One region of the Bacillus sp. DJP31 genome, then DNA from elsewhere that is predicted to be linked to it. Evidence: riboswitches for the same ligand, from Rfam matches in the RefSeq annotation. Region 1 holds a riboswitch; the other holds the start of a gene.
The links. Region 1 has a riboswitch for lysine ahead of ACOI1C_RS06115 (transporter substrate-binding domain-containing protein). Riboswitches for the same ligand answer to the same signal wherever they lie in the genome.
Positions count from the first base shown of each region.

Region 2: another riboswitch for lysine. It lies ahead of ACOI1C_RS03680 (aspartate kinase); the one in region 1 lies ahead of ACOI1C_RS06115 (transporter substrate-binding domain-containing protein).

Region 1 is NZ_JBMERO010000004.1:121,540-130,129, reverse strand. It holds gene ACOI1C_RS06125 (amino acid ABC transporter ATP-binding protein) at 687-1,424, opposite strand; gene ACOI1C_RS06120 (amino acid ABC transporter permease) at 1,442-2,197, opposite strand; gene ACOI1C_RS06115 (transporter substrate-binding domain-containing protein) at 2,262-3,095, opposite strand; lysine riboswitch at 3,247-3,430, opposite strand; gene ACOI1C_RS06110 (hypothetical protein) at 3,694-3,831, opposite strand; gene menC (o-succinylbenzoate synthase) at 3,977-5,092, opposite strand; gene ACOI1C_RS06100 (GNAT family N-acetyltransferase) at 5,098-5,931, opposite strand; gene ACOI1C_RS06095 (hypothetical protein) at 5,918-6,130, opposite strand; gene ACOI1C_RS06090 (hypothetical protein) at 6,170-6,331, opposite strand; gene odhB (2-oxoglutarate dehydrogenase complex dihydrolipoyllysine-residue succinyltransferase) at 8,132-8,590, opposite strand, start outside.
Region 2 is NZ_JBMERO010000002.1:250,062-258,651, forward strand. It holds gene ACOI1C_RS03675 (YslB family protein) at 27-479, shown strand; gene ACOI1C_RS03680 (aspartate kinase) at 513-1,745, opposite strand; lysine riboswitch at 1,837-2,018, opposite strand; gene uvrC (excinuclease ABC subunit UvrC) at 2,096-3,871, opposite strand; gene ACOI1C_RS03690 (nucleoporin-interacting protein) at 3,893-5,266, opposite strand; gene ACOI1C_RS03695 (FTR1 family iron permease) at 5,700-6,653, opposite strand; gene ACOI1C_RS03700 (hypothetical protein) at 6,678-7,430, opposite strand; gene ACOI1C_RS03705 (glycosyltransferase family 2 protein) at 7,536-8,318, opposite strand; gene ACOI1C_RS03710 (alkaline phosphatase family protein) at 8,322-8,590, opposite strand, start outside.

The DNA of each region.
Region 1 (8,590 bases):
TCTTATCTATCATACTCATTTCAAAAGCTAGCATCGCCTGGTAGTAGTCACGGTCTGCATTCAATAATTGAGAGGTAACGACTAAACTTTCATCATAAAGTCGTTTAGAAAGATTGTCATTAACTTTGACCATGTTCGTAATGGAGTATGCGGTTAGTAGTAATAGACTGATAATAGGAATTAGAACAATACTAAACAGCTTATACTTGATGGATAGGTTCTTCATAGGTGTTCCCCTCTTTTAGTATAATTTAGTATGAAGCAAACAACCAAAGAACATATGAGATTTAGACCAATAGCGGTTCGACAGTTTTCGACATTCATTGGTTTTAGTTTAGTATAATTCAAGACATTTGTATACTACTATTTAAATTTTCAAATAACTATACAATTGATGCTATTTTTGAGGTCATAAGAAAAGCGTAAGCGGCTTCTTCAGACCCGCAAACAAATGTTCTGAAGCAAAAAAAGGGTGATCTTCCCTTTTATTTGCTTCAGGTCATTTTACCTCGAGGGTCAAGCCGCTGGAGCTAGACATAGACCCTGTTTGAAAAAACTTATACTTTCTTATCTTTTAAAAAAGTAACCAGCCTCTGTCCTTGGGGAGGGAAAGGTGGTTACTTTTTTGTCTGTCCATATAAATCGAGAACTCTACATTCTTACTAACTCATCCTTTAAAGAGACGTTCACATCTTTATCGTACGCTTCAAAAACTCCTTCGTCCGTTCCTCTTTTGGAGTATGGAAGATTTGCTCTGGACTTCCTTCTTCCGCAATCACACCTTTGTCCATAAAGACGACACGGTCTGATACTTCTTTTGCAAATTCCATTTCATGCGTGACGATTAACATCGTTAGGCCGGTTTCAGCCAATTCCTTCATTACTTTAAGAACCTCACCAACCATTTCTGGATCTAGGGCAGATGTGGGTTCATCAAACAGCATCACGTCTGGCTCCATAGAAAGAGCTCTAGCAATCGCAACACGTTGCTTTTGCCCACCAGATAGTTGTCTTGGTTTCGCGTTTACATATTGATCCATTCCAACCACTTTTAAGTATTTTAGAGCTACTTTTTCTGCCGCTTCCTTGGAACGTTTTAACACCTTTACTTGTCCGACCACACAATTGTTTAACACATCATGATTGTTAAAAAGGTTGAATTGTTGAAAAACCATTCCGAGTCGTCTGCGGTATGCATGAACATCATGATTTTCATCTAGAATATTTTCACCATTAAAAATAATTTGGCCACCGCTTGGCTTTTCTAGAAGATTTACACATCTGAGAAGAGTGGATTTACCAGAACCTGAGGAGCCGATAATACAGACTACTTCTCCTTTATCCACTGAAAAATCGATATCTTTTAGTACAAGATGTGTGCCAAAGGATTTACTTAGATGTTGAATATCAATTATTTTCTGCATTCCTTTACCTCACCCCTCTATACATTCATTCCAGTTTCTTTTTTTTCGACGTGAATATGTGTACTGATCTTTTTGTAATTGTCCGGACCATCAAGCCTCTTTTCAATGATTCGTAGAATAATAGTTGCAGTTAACGTCAAGAAGAGATAGATTGCACTCGCAACAAAGAAGGATTCAAAGTATCTGAAATTGTTTCCAGCGATGGATTTAGTTTGGAAGAATAACTCGGATACAGAAATGACGTTAAGTACTGAGGTATCTTTTATATTGATGATAAATTGATTACCTGTTGCGGGTAAAATATTTCGAATAACTTGTGGCAAAACGACATTATACATCGTTTGAACATGGTTCATCCCAATCGCATGTGCGGCTTCTGACTGTCCCTTATCAACCGAAACAATCCCTCCGAGAACAATCTCTGCCATGTAAGCCCCCGTATTTATGGATACAATAATAATGGCAGCAACCAACCGGTCCATATCTAGTCCAAATGCCATAGCCGACCCATAAAAAATGACCATGGCTTGCACAATCATTGGTGTTCCTCGGAATACTTCAATATAAATAGTTAAAATGGTATTTGTTACTTTCAATACGACTCTTTTTACTCCTCGATCAGGCATTGGAATCGTTCGGATCACTCCTATTAATAAACCAATGATCCCTCCAAGTATCGTACCCACTAAGGCAATTAAGAGTGTCACACCAGCTCCACGAAGAAACATTGGCCAGTTTTCTAAGATGATTTTCACTACCCACTCGGTGCTCATGATACTCCTCCTTTTTAAATTTGAAACCGACTACAGTAACTCGCAGCCGGTTTCTCCTACTCTATTATTTTGCTGCTGGTTGATTCTTAATCGCAGCATCCATGATGCTCTTTTGGTCTTCTTCTGAAATTCCTGCTAGTATTTTATTAATTTTTTCTGTTAATTCGCTTCCTTTTTCAAGACCTACAGCGATTGCTGTATCATCCTCTGATGTTTCAAATCCTTCTGTAAACTCAACCATAGCATAGTTATCATTTGCAGCAGATGCACTCACACCTTCTGGACGTTCGGATACATATCCATCGATGACGCCTGATTCAAGTGCTACTCTCATGGCTGGGAAATTATCCATTGCTGGCTCTAGTGAAACGCCTTTAATTTGTTCAATGACTGAATAGTGGAACGTATTTAATTGAGCTGTAATTTTTGCACCTTTGAAATCTTGAATCGAAGTCGCCTTTTCATATTTACTGCCTTTTTTCACAACGATGACTAGATCTGATTTGTAGTAGTTCTCTGAGAAATCAATTGTTTCTTTTCTTTCTGCCGTAGGGGACATTCCCGCGATAATGGCATCAATTTTACCTGAAGTTAAAGAAGGTACAAGTCCATCCCATTCTGTTTTCACAATCACTAATTCTTTTCCTAATCCTTCAGCGATCTTTTTCGCAATTTCAACATCATAGCCGCCAGCATACTCCGCGCTGCCGTCCATTTTTACTCCATCATTGGAATCATCCATTTGAGTCCAGTTGAACGGTGCATATCCGGCTTCAAGGCCTACCTTAAATGTATCCGCATCTGTTCCACTACCAGTAGTAGAACTAGTTCCACACCCTGTTAAAAGAATCATTGCTGAAAGAGCTGTTGCTAAAAATATAGATAATTTTTTTCTCATGAGTAATCCGTCTCCCCTTTTGATGTAAGTGCATACTACTGTTAACGGTATTCCTTTTTTGTAAATAGGCATATTTCTAAACGCAAAAAACGACCCGAGATGAACTCAGGTCGCAGTATACAAACTTGCCCTAATTCCTCAACTTATCCCATTTGGAGATAGCACAACTCAATAAACTAAGGTAGCTTATTGAGACAGTCCTGCAGTTCTTAACTGCAGACCCAGCCTGAGATAGTGAGTCTATCACATGCTTCGGCAACATTTCCTTCTCCAACGTATCATCGCTTCTCTAAGCCATACCAAGGACTGTTAAATATTGCACCTCTACCTCACTAGTAAAAGTGAGGTCTTATTCAATTGTTGAAGTCTATTATATGTATAATCCTACATCACAGTAATTATATCTGTCAATCTATTAAATTGCTTAGCCATAAACCCTAACTGCTAGGCCTGTTCCTGATACAGCAAAAAAAGTGCGTTTTTACAATAAGTAGGAACGTTTTTTTCGGTTCTCATTGTGTAAAAGAAAAAACCATCCTTTTATGTAAGTGAAAAAAAGGATGGTTGATGAACGATAGAATATTCGAATTGCACAGTATTACTCTTTTATTTTAATAGGTGTAACAACTGCATACAAAGAATTCGGCGTATTTGATACATTGATTTCAATTACCTTGTAACCAGAAACAGATTTTGTTTCAATGGGAGTCGTTGTATTTACTTGATATCCATTCATTTCTTTTTCATCCCCTTACCTCTACTTAGCTCACAAGAGTTACTATATGCGCAAGTTCAAGGAATGTGACATCTTTTTTCAATAACTTGAGGCTTACGAACCAATCTCATCTAATTTCAGCTAAGGTTTATTTTTAAAAGATACCTTATTTTGAATTTACTAGTACTTTTTTCTCGACGCGATACTTTTCCAAAATAAGACGGTTCAGGGCATAACCTATCCCTGGATTAGATGGGATGGTAATGGTACCATTATTCACAATGACTTCTGGTTCGATAATATCCTTTTCCCAATACATGGCTGATGCAGCTGTATCTCCTGGTAAGGTAAAGTGAGGTAAAGAAGTTAGAGCAATGTTATGGGCCCGGCCAATTCCCGCTTCAAGCATTCCCCCGCACCAAATAGGAACACCCTTCTGTTGGCAAAAGTCATGGATCTTAATTGATTCGGTTAACCCACCGACACGACCTATTTTAATATTAATTATCTGACAGCTTCCGAGCTCAATCGCCTTTCTTGCATCTTCTAAAGAATGTATACTCTCATCTAAACAAATCGGTGTTTGAATGGCAGTTTGTAATTTGGCATGATCGATGATGTCATCATGAGCTAATGGCTGTTCGATCATCATTAAACCTACTTCATCAAGCTTCCTTAGCTGCTCAATGTCACCCAAAGAGTAAGCAGAGTTCGCATCAGCCATCATCAAAATCGAAGGAAACTGTTTTCTAACTTCCTTTAGCACCTCATAATCCCAGCCTGGCTTAATTTTGATTTTGATACGCTTATAGCCACTCTCTACATGGGTACCAACTACCCTTAATAGGTCCTGAACAGATGGCTGAATTCCAATACTAATTCCTACGTCAATCTGCTTTTTTTCACCACCAAGGGCTTGGGCAAGCGTTTGATTCTTCTTTTTCGCAAATAGATCCCAAACTGCCCCTTCTAATGCTGATTTGGCCATATTATTTCGTCTAATGGGGGCAAATCGTTCGGAAACCTCATTAGGGTGTGAAAGTGGAGCTTTGAATAATAAAGGAATCATCAAATCCTTCATCATGTGCTCGTTCGTTTCAACCGTCTCCTCACTATACCATGGGCTTGAAAAAGCAACCGATTCACCGAAACCACTACAACCATCTTGATCCGTCATTTCGATGACAAAAAACTCTTTCTCCTGAAAACTTCCAAAGCTTGTTGTGAATGGATCATTTAATTTCATCACGAGTCGATGTAGGATCACCTCTCGAATATCCATATGGGTCATGTTGTTTCCTCCTCTACATTGTTCAGTGGTAAATGATGACGCTTCTTAAACATATAATAACTGATTCGTTTGTTCGTATCACGCTTTACATCCTCTGCTATATACCCTTCTTGACATAGTGCTCGAAAAATCTCTCTTGTTTTAAAGCGCCATTCTTTAGCAAGCTCAGGCTGTTCCTTTTTCATTTGTTGGATATTCTCTGGTACCGGGACATAAACTACCCGTTGGTCGGCTTTTCTGTTATTTTCTCCAATAATGGTTGGAAAACCCTCTTTAGTAAGCTCTGTTTCTAGCATAGGTGTAAATGGCTGTTCTTCATACCCCTTATTCCCCTTCGTAACATGCTCACTTCGAATCCACCATTCTACTAAAAAACGATCAGTAGGCAAGCCTTGGTTTAATGAATCTTTCATCGTTCCATAATGGTTTTCCAAATACGTGGCACCAATTCCTTTTAGCTTATGAAGGTTTAGGTAGGCATTTACACTCTCTAATGGATCAAAGGTCCAAACAATGAGGGAATAGCCCATTTCAAGTGCAAGCTTCTGCTGAACGAGTTTCATTTCATAGCCTAAACCATTCTTTTGATAATCTGGAAGAATACCAAGCATATGAGAGCAAAGATAGGATTCACCATTTTTAAAACCAGAAAAGCTATACTGAAAACCTACTAGTTTCTCGTTTTTATAGGCACCCAGTACAAGACCCCCATTCTTAGAAGCTGTATATGTTTGGTGAAAGGGAGTAGGTGGTTTCTTCCATATTTGTTGTTCAATGGTCTCTACCGTTTCAATATCTTTTATTTTCTCCAATCGTTTAATTTGAAACATTTTTATCCTCACTCCCTTTTTCTAGCGTGAGTAGTACTGCTTTTGCTAAGATTGCCGTTCCATCTAGAAGGGCAACATGATCAAAGGTCATATTGGGATGATGTAAACCAGGAACTAGGTTACATCCAAGACCCAGCATCGTTGCCTCTAAGTGTGGTCGTTTAATGGTATAAAAATGAAAATCATCTCCCCCGGTCATCGTAATGGGTGGTTCTGAGTTTTCTACCCCTAATACATCTTATATAGCGAGTTCCATCATATGCTGTGCATCCACATTTAGTAGAGCTGCAACGATGTGCGCATTCATTTCAAGATTTTGACTTTGAAATAAAACTTCGAGAGCTTTTACAATCTGTTCAATTTTTTCAACGAGCTTGTTCATGGCTTCGTTGGTTTGCACGCAGATCAAGTCCAAATGAGGCATGGCCTAGAATACTATTTTGATCTAATCATTGTTTTTTAGCATTTTAGTAAGTGAAAACAGTTTTTTATGCTGATTCTGAAGATAATTCTGTATTTTTCCTTCTAAATTGATCCTCCATCACAGATTGCAACGGATTTTACTGAAGGGTGGGGATTAAAATAGGTTGGAATCTCCGTTTTTTCAGCGATTATTTGATTATATCGGCGATTAGCTGATTATATCGGCGATTAGCTGATTATATCAGCGATTATTTGATTATATCGGCGATTATTTGATTATATCGGCGATTAGCTGATTATATCGGCGATTAGCTGATTATATCGGCGATTAGCTGATTATATCGGAGATTAGCTGATTATATCGGCGATTATTTGATTATATCGGCGATTAGCTGATTATATCGGCGATTATTTGATTATATCAGCGATTAGCTGATTATATCGGCGATTAGCTGATTATATCGGCGATTAGCTGATTATATCAGCGATTATTTGATTATATCGGCGATTATTTGATTATATCGGCGATTAGCTGATTATATCGGCGATTATCTGATTATATCGGCGATTTTCTGATTATATCAGCGATTAGCTGATTATATCAGCGATTATTTGATTATATCAGCGATTAGCTGATTATATCGGCGATTTGATTATATCAGCGATTAGCTGATTATATCGGCGATTATTTGATTATATCGGCGATTAGCTGATTATATCGGCGATTATCTGATTATATCGGCGATTATTTGATTATATCGGCGATTAGCTGATTATATCAGCGATTAGCTGATTATATCGGCGATTATTTGATTATATCGGCGATTAGCTGATTATATCGGCGATTAGCTGATTATATCAGCGATTAGCTGATTATATCAGCGATTATTTGATTATATCGGCGATTAGCTGATTATATCGGCGATTATTTGATTATATCGGCGATTAGCTGATTATATCGGCGATTATCTGATTATATCAGCGATTATTTGATTATATCGGCGATTAGCTGATTATATCAGCGATTATCTGATTATATCGGCGATTAGCTGATTATATCAGCGATTATTTGATTATATCGGCGATTATCCGATTATATCGGCGATTAGCTGATTATATCAGCGATTAGCTGATTATATCGACGATTAGCTGATTATATCGGCGATTAGCTGGTTATATCGGCGATTATCTGTTTATATCAGCGATTAGCTGATTTATTTCGGCGATTAGCTGATTATATCGGCGATTATTTGATTATATCGACGATTAGCTGATTATATCGGCGATTATTTGATTATATCGGCGATTATCTGATTATATCAGCGATTATTTGATTATATCGACGATTAGCTGATTATATCGGCGATTATCTGATTATATCGGCGATTATCTGATTATATCAGCGATTATTTGATTATATCAGCGATTAGCTGATTATATCGGCGATTTGATTATATCGGCGATTAGCTGATTATATCGGCGATTAGCTGATTATATCGGCGATTAGCTGATTATATCGGCGATTATTTGATTATATCGGCGATTAGCCAAATAACCCCATTCTATGGCAACACTTCATTATATAAAGAGAAACAAGCAAAAAAGACAGCTCGAATGACTCGAGACTATCTTTAGAATCCTGAATCAATGATCTGTCTAAATTACGTTACTGGCTTGAGTTCAATTTTGACCTTGTTCTACTACAAACGTTACAGTTTAACCTACTTCAAACGAAAAAGTGTAGAGAATAGTAAGACTTTCCTCTACACTAAGCTCACTACCCCTCTAATAACAAATCCTCTGGGTCCTCTACTAACTGTTTTACCTTCACCAAAAATTGAACAGCGTCCTTCCCGTCAACAATTCGGTGGTCATAGGAAAGAGCTAGATACATCATCGGTCTGACTTCTACCGTATCGTCGCGATCGATGACTACAGGACGCTTTTGAATGGTATGCATGCCAAGGATACCAACCTGTGGGGTGTTAAGAATGGGCGTTGACAAAAGAGAGCCAAACACTCCACCATTTGTGATGGTAAAGGTCCCACCCAATAAGTCGCTTAACCCAAGTGTGTTGGCTCTTGCTTTTTCGGATAAGTGACCCATTTCTTTTTCAATTCCTGCAAAGCTTAATTGATCAGCACTCCGGAGTACAGGGACAACTAAACCATCATCCGTGGAAACGGCAATTCCAATGTCATAAAATTTCTTAATCAGAATTTCGTTATCCTGAAT
Region 2 (8,590 bases), on a different contig from region 1:
TAGAATGGGATGAAAGAGGGATGAAAATGAAGCAACTAACTATGAAAGAGCAACTTTCTCATTTTGAGCATTTACATACAACAGGACTAGCCTATGAACTGATCCGCGAAATATTAATCCCAGACTTACTTGGCAAAGAGCTTCCCTCTATTCTTTATTGGTCGGGGAAAAATATAGCAAGAAAATATCCCGTAACCTCAGAAGAAGAAATAAAAGAATTCTTCAGGAATGCTGGGTGGGGCGACTTATCCGTTGTTGAAATCAAATCAAATGGAGTTGAACTTGAGCTTCGAAGTGATTTTATTACAGCAAGAAATCAATCTAGAAAAGGATCAAGCTATCAACTTGAAGCTGGTTTCTTAGCTCAACAATTCGAACAGCTCCAACATCTGGTAACAGAGGCTTATGAAGACCAGAATAAACGAAGTAATATTGTGCATTTTACCGTTAAATGGGATAAAAAGGACCCGATTGAATAATGAAAGGATCTGCTACAGGCAGATCCTTCTTTTTTATACGGTTTGCTCGACTGTTAATTCTAGATTAAACGCTGCATGTAAGGCCTCTACAGCATGGATCATCTTTCCTTCTTCTACAACGGTTGACACCTTAATTTCAGACGTACTCACCATTTTCACTTGAATTTGATTGCTAGCTAGAGCATCAAACATCTCAGCAGCTACACCAGGATTAGATATCATTCCAGACCCTACGATCGAAACCTTCGCCAGCCCACTTTCGTTTTCAATGGATTCAAAACCTAGGCCAGATCTATTTGAATCCAGTACTGATAAGGTTTCTTCTAAATCTGATGTCTGAATGGAGAACGAAAGGTTTGTAAAGTCCTCACTAGTCATACTTTGAATGATAATATCCACGTTAATTCCATTTTTCGCTAGTTTCGAAAAAATTGTAGATAAAGAGTATAGGCCATTTGGAAGACCTCTTATCGTAACACGTGTCACTTCGTCTTCAAATGCAATCCCTCTTACAATTAAGTTATTTTCCATTGATATTTCCTCCTCAATTCTCGTCCCGTTCACGTTTTCTATACTTGAGCGAACTTCTAAAGGTATTGAATAATTTTTCGCGAATTCTACAGCCCTTGGGTGCAAAACTCCTGCCCCTAAATTAGCAAGTTCTAGCATCTCATCGTATGAAACAGAATGAAGTTTTCTAGCTGTTTTCACATAACGAGGGTCGGTTGTAAACACACCTGTAACATCCGTATAAATATCGCATTTTTCAGCTTTAAGTGAAGCGGCAATTGCGACAGCAGTTGTGTCTGATCCACCCCTACCTAATGTTGTAATAGCAGAATCTATTGTAGCACCTTGAAAACCAGCCACGATGACCACTTTTCCCTCATTCAAAAGCTGATGGATACGATTGCTTTCAATATCAACGATACGAGCATTCCCATGAATGGATTCTGTCTTTATTCCCGCTTGCCAGCCCGTTAGTGAGATGGCATCATGACCTTTAGATTGAATGGCAATGGCTAGTAATGCTATTGAAATTTGCTCGCCTGTTGTTAATAGCATGTCCATTTCACGTTTATCTGGATTTTTCGTAATTTGATTGGCTAGCTTTACTAACTCATCGGTTGTTTTCCCCATTGCTGACACTACCACCACTACTTGATTCCCACGGTTTATCTCTTGAATGACTCGAGTTGCTACATTTTGAATTCTATCTACAGAACCCACTGATGTTCCACCAAACTTTTGAACAATAATCCCCACGGTCCCCACTACCTTCTATTAAATTTGAGCAAAATAAAAAAAGCAATGAGAGCATCTCATTGCTTGAACGTTTTTATTAATACGTCCTCGCGAGTGAGATAGCTCTCCAAACAGATCTACTGTCTGACAATCTTGCATTTATTAAATGCAACACCAGCAAAGAGAAACATGAGATTTCCTTTCGCTTCGGCGACACAACCCTTTCCATAAACATCATTAGAGCTCATTCTCTTCTGATTATGTACTATTGAAGTTCGCACCTCTACCATCACTTCATCGAACTGAAGTGTTTTATTAAATTAAATTAAATTTTAACAGAGGTAGACTTAGAAAACAACCATATCTTCAGCTTACTCCTCGTTTAACTTTGCTACAATCAGTTCTGCCGCTGATTTTGGTACTCCAGCTGAAGCAATTTCTTCAACAGTAGCTTCCTTCATCTTCTTTACAGAACCGAAGTGCTTTAAAAGCATTTTCTTCCTTTTTTCCCCTACACCTGGTATGTCATCGAGAATAGATTGGAATACATTTTTTCCTCGTAGCTGTCGATGAAAGGTAATCGCAAATCGGTGTACTTCATCTTGTATTCGCTGAAGCAAGTAAAATTCCTGGCTGTTTCTTTCTAATTGAACATAATGAAAAGGATCGCCTATGATTAACTCTGATGTTTTATGTTTGTCGTCTTTGACTAAGCCAACGATAGGTAAATCCAACCCAAGTTCATTCTCTATTACATCCTTTGCAGCAGTTAGATGACCTTTCCCTCCATCTATAATAATCAAATCAGGTAATGGTAGGTTTTCTTTCAAGATACGTGTATACCTTCTACTAACTACTTCCCTCATAGAAGCGTAATCATCAGGGCCTTGTACACTCTTAATTTTATATTTTCTGTACTCTCTCTTTTCTGGTTTCCCATCAATAAACACAACCATAGCAGAGACTGGATTTGTACCTTGTATGTTCGAGTTATCAAACGCTTCAATACGATAAGGTGTAGCAATACCAATTTTTTTTCCTAAGTTATCAATTGCCTTTACCGTTCTTTCTTCCGTCCGTTCGATCAAAGAGAACTTATCTTCAAGGGCAAGTCGAGCGTTTTTACATGCAAGCTCTACTAATTCCTTTTTCTTCCCCTTTTTCGGCTGATAAACACTCACTTCTAGTAACTGTTCAACTAGATTCGTTTCTATTTGATCAGGAAGTAAAATTTCCTTCGGTTTAAAATGATGGTTCTCGAGATAAAATTGACCAAGAAAAGTAATGAATTCCTCATGCGGATCTGCATATACCGGAAAAAGAGATACATCTCTTTCAATGAGCTTTCCTTGTCGAATAAAAAATACTTGAACACACATCCAGCCTTTATTGTAAGTAAAACCGAAAACATCTCGGTCGACTAAATCGGTCATCATCATCTTTTGCTTTTCCATAGTAGCTTCAATATGAGCAATTTGGTCTCTAAATTCCTTTGCTCGTTCAAAGTCCATACCCTCTGATGCGATATACATCTTTTGGGTCAACTCAGCTTTTATTTCCTGATACCCACCATTAAGAAATCGATTAATACCTTCGACCATCACCTTATTTTCATTATCAGAGACATCGTTCACACATGGTGCTAAACATTGTCCAATGTGATAATATAGGCAAACTTTATTGGGGATAGTGGAGCACTTTCTTAAAGGGTAGATTCGGTCAAGCAATCTTTTGGTTTCATTTGCTGAGTATACGTTAGGATAAGGCCCAAAGTATTTCCCTTTATCCTTTTTAACTTGACGGGTGATGATAAGCCTTGGGTGTTTTTCATTGGTAATCTTGATGAAAGGGTAGGTTTTGTCATCCTTTAAATTGATATTATATTTGGGACTATGTTTTTTAATTAGATTAATTTCTAAGACTAGTGCTTCAATATCTGAAGAGGTAACAATATATTCAAAGTCATCAATCTCTCCAACAAGTCGTTGCGTCTTACCATCATGTGAACCTGTAAAATAGGACCGAACGCGATTTTTTAATACTTTTGCTTTTCCGATATATATAATAGACCCTTGTCTGTCTTTCATTAAATAACAGCCTGGTTGGTCAGGGAGAATCGCTAATTTTTCTTTCAAAAGACTATTCACACATTCTCCTCCTTCCTTCCCTTACCTTTTCCATTCATATAAATCAATCGTATAATAGACGGGATCAAATAATTTATTTGATCGAAAAGTATGAACAAGTTCAATATTTGAACGGACATCTATACCTTGATCTTTAAACCCATTTACAACATGACTCGTAACATAGATTGTATCATGTTTTTCTTGATGTATCTTCTGTAAAAAATAGTCATAAGAATATATCTTTTCGTGTTTATAATCAACCTCTAAATAATCCATTATTCTAGATTCTTCCCATGTGTATACACTCACATCTTCTTTTTGCTGTGATAGAAAGTACGAAAGTTGGTAGGTTGCAGGAATCTCAGTAGCTTGACTCTTTATATACATAGTAGAAATTGACAATTGAGATAGAAGTAGAGTTGTTAATAGTAAATAGATCCACTTCTTTCTAACAGAATTCAATAATAAGGAGGTAAAGAAATAGAACCCTAGTACATTAACAAGAGGTAAAATATGTCTTGGTTTATCGATATTTTGACCTAAAAACGCCCATAAAAAGTAGGCAACACCTAACACGATAAATGTAACATCAACTTTCTTCTGTTTATTACCTTTGAGATATAAAACAAGTAAAAATGTATATAACAAAAGTATGAATAGAGATTCTGAAAACAAGCCCACCCAAAGAATATTTAGAAATACGATCTTTATAAATCGAAAAAAGAATGGTACCTCTGTCTCAGTGACCACAGTGCCTCCCCAATCTTGAAAGTGTCCGATTGTAAATTCATAAGAAAGCTTAATAAAACCTATAAGACTTCCTTCTGACATGGCCACACCCATAATCCAAATGAATTGAAAAAGGATAGCCAAAATGATGAAACCCACAAGTTGCCGCCGGCTATGAATTCGTTTTGATTTCCAGTCATTCCACCATAGCAATAGTATCCCAACACCAAATGGAAAGTAAGATAACCTTACTCCTAGTAATAAACTAAATAGAAATAACGGGAGAATCTTCACATAGACGTTATGTGATTGATTAGCTTTTATTAGACTCCATAAATACCACCACAACAAGCCAATAGCTGCTCCTTCAGACATTGATTGTGTGACACATATATTGAAATATACAATGGATTGAAGAATAACTGTGACTAGGAAGCTATCAACTTTATTTACATATTTTTTACATAGCAAGAACATTGGAATGGAAGCTGATGAAAAGATGATTCCATTAAAGATTGCCAAAGCTTCAGAAGGATCCTCTATAAAACGATGTACGAGCATACCTCCAAGGATAAAATAAGGATATCCTGGGAAGTGAGGCTGCATATTTAATAGATCATAACGATGCATTGCGAGTGCAAAATCAACCTGATCATAGCTACTAGCAAATGGACTCACATACATGAATCGAGCGCATAAAAGTGTTATGAAAGAAATGAAACTTATGGTCACTATTATATATGACAGAATTCGATTATTTTCCTGGAAATATTTTTTATTCATATCTTCACCATTCAATTTTATTGTTTACGTTTTTTTATATAATGGCTACCTATAATAGGAGTTTTTTAGAAGCACCCCCTCGATAAATAAGTTGATTGGAGCGGAAGGTGCGAGACTCCAGCGGGATGAGTGGGATAGGTGAGACTCACGCAAGGTGTTTGCGCGGAGGAGGCTCACCGCCCACCACGCGGAAAGCGAGTATACTGGACCGGAAATCAACATCCTAGTTTAACGGAAACACATCTACTTGAGGTTATTTTAAATAACACCCTTGAGAAAAGAGTCTTCTTATAAAAAAAAGCACAAGACATCTGCCTCGTACTTCATTATACTTCTACTTAAATCTAGATTGTGTTTTTAAATTTATTCCTCGAATTGTCTCTGTCTTAGCAGTCTTAATTTTACCTACTTTTTCTTTTACTGTACTTCGCTCATTTTTACTACTCACAAGTAAGTAGATGACTACAAAATAACCAATGTACCCAACAACTTCTTCAATAGATGGCATGGACGAGTATCCAAACAAGGCTTTCAAGAAGATCCCAATGTCTCCAGACAGCAATGGAGCAACGCCATTGTCACGTACATAATGGGCATAATCAATTGGATGTTCCGGTAATAACCAAGTAATATCATATACATTTGGCATAACAGTACCAATGATTCTTAAATCCTGAAGCATGGAGATTCCTTGAATAAACAAACCTGCTGCAATCAAAATAATGAAAACTCCGGTCACTTTAAAGAAAGTCTTTAATGACACTCTCATGGTTCCTCTAAAGAAAAGGTAACTTACTATAGCCGCAATGATGAATCCAGTTATCGCACCCCAGCCCTGCATGGCTGCACCAATGTTCCCTCCAGTAATGGCGGCAAAAAAGAAAACGGTTTCAATGCCTTCTCGTAATACAACAAGGAAAGAGTGAACGACCATGCCTATAATATTTCCCGTTGTGATAAAGGTACTCATTTTCCCTTCCATACTACTCTTCATGTCTTTACTATGCTCAGCCATCCAAAACACCATTTGCGTAAGGAGTAAAGATGAAACAAAGATAATCCCAATCTTTAAATACATTTCACTACCCATTGCAGCAAAACTAGTCAAGACAACTTGAAAGACCATGGCAACACCGATACTAGCAAGAACCGCTAAACCAGAGCCAAGCCATACATACTTTGTATACATGCCTTGATCCATTCTTTTTAAGTAGGTCGTAATAATACCGACAATGAGTAAGGCTTCAAGTACTTCTCGAAATGTGATTAATAAGGCTTGAATTTCCAATGTTTCCACTCCCATGATGTAAAGTTATTTTCTCTTTTTAACAAACCAAACTGTACCTAAAATAACAGCAATTAATAGGATAATAGGTAACCAATTTTTCACATTCGAAATATCATTCCAAGCTTCCCCTGACTGCGAGAAAGTGTCCTCTTCTACCTCTTCTGAAAAGTGACCAATGTCAAGGCTACTCATTACAAAGACATCTTGTAGATGAGTTAATATATTTTCTTTTGATGTGCTAAACGTTTCCACATTTGACTCTACATTACCAACACCAAAGAGACCGGGGTTTCCGATAGATTCTAATGCTGTATTAAACTCTTCTGTTAACTGAATGTCTATGCTTTCGTCTTTTTCCACAATAACTGGGGATAAAACCTTATATGTAGCATGAGCCTTGGCAAGTAATCTTTTACTCACATTGTAATCACTAAAATTCTTCTCAACATTATCGAGTCGTCGTGCAATATTAAGTACTAGGACCTTTTCCATGTCTTCTTTGATTTTATCAACCTCTTCATCATCAAAGGCATTTAGAATAGCTTGAGATGGCTCTGGCCCCATGTGCATATCAATTTCCTCTTGGACCGTTTCATAGATTGTAAGGGCCTCTTGAAAGTTGGGAGGACTTTCACTTAGTCTCGCAACCATATCTGAATACGCTAACGCTACTAGCTCTTCATTGGGGTTTCCATATGAATAAGCACTTGCTAATTGTGGGATCATCAAAGTATTTAAAACCACTAAAATTATAGATAATAACTTAATAATACGCATTTTATCACTCCTACTCCATTAATGATAATGATTATCATAATTAATGTCAATGAAAAATCTGTTTCATACTAATAAAATTTCTGCAATGAGATCCTTCCTGACCACTTACCCATTTACTAGAGAAACAGATGACTTTTCACCTATCATACTATCGTCCACTTTGTGTGCTTTCCTATCAATACTCACCTTTTTTACCGGCCTTTTCATTTCTTTATATATTGCAGGTAAAACTGACCCTAGGTAGGCTTTAAATTTAATAAAAGACTGACCTTTTGTTCGAACACTATAGGGAATAGGAACCTCTAGAACTCTGAAGCCTTTTCTAACTAAATTTAGAGTTAGTACTTGAGCATAGTTATAATCATGAATTATCTCGGCATGCTTTATAGCCTGTTTACTAAAAGCCCTCATCCCCGATTGTCCATCATGAATCCATTTTCTGAGTAAGATCGATTGTAGGAAGGTAAAGCAGTAGTTACCAATTCGACGATGTAGTTTCATGCCATTGATCGTGCCAAGAAACCTAGAACCCATTGTATAGTCTGCTTCACCGTCAAATATAGGCTTAAGCAAACCTGGTATTTTAGTAGCAGGATATTCATTATCGGCATCAATCATAACAGCGATATCTGCATTATATTGATTACATTGAAGAAGTCCTTGGCGAACAGCCGCACCAAGTCCGCTATTTCTTTCCATGGAATAAATAAAATCTGCCCCTGCCTCTTTAGCTATTTGGATAGTTCTGTCGGTAGAGCCATCGTCAATCACAAGTACCTTCACCTCAACAAAAGGGTGAAAGTCCCGAGGGATGTTAGAAATCACCTTCCCAATCGACTCTTCCTCATTGAATGCAGGTAAAAAGACAATCACTTTCTGCTTTTTCATGTTCTAGATCCTTTCTTTTCTAATTGCCTCTGTTAAAACAGGACCACGACTATGACTTGGGAAGGGTGTACCTAGCAAATAAGCGATTGTAGGAGCTACAGAAACTAGACTATGCTTTTTATTAATTGTTAAGCCCTTGTTGATGGAGGGTCCGTGTATGATAAACGGGACGAATCGTTCCCCTTCGTCTAAATGACCGTGACCACCAATTCCATCTGCCTGTCCATGGTCCGCACAAATCATGAGTGTTGTATTTTCCATTTTGCCTTTAT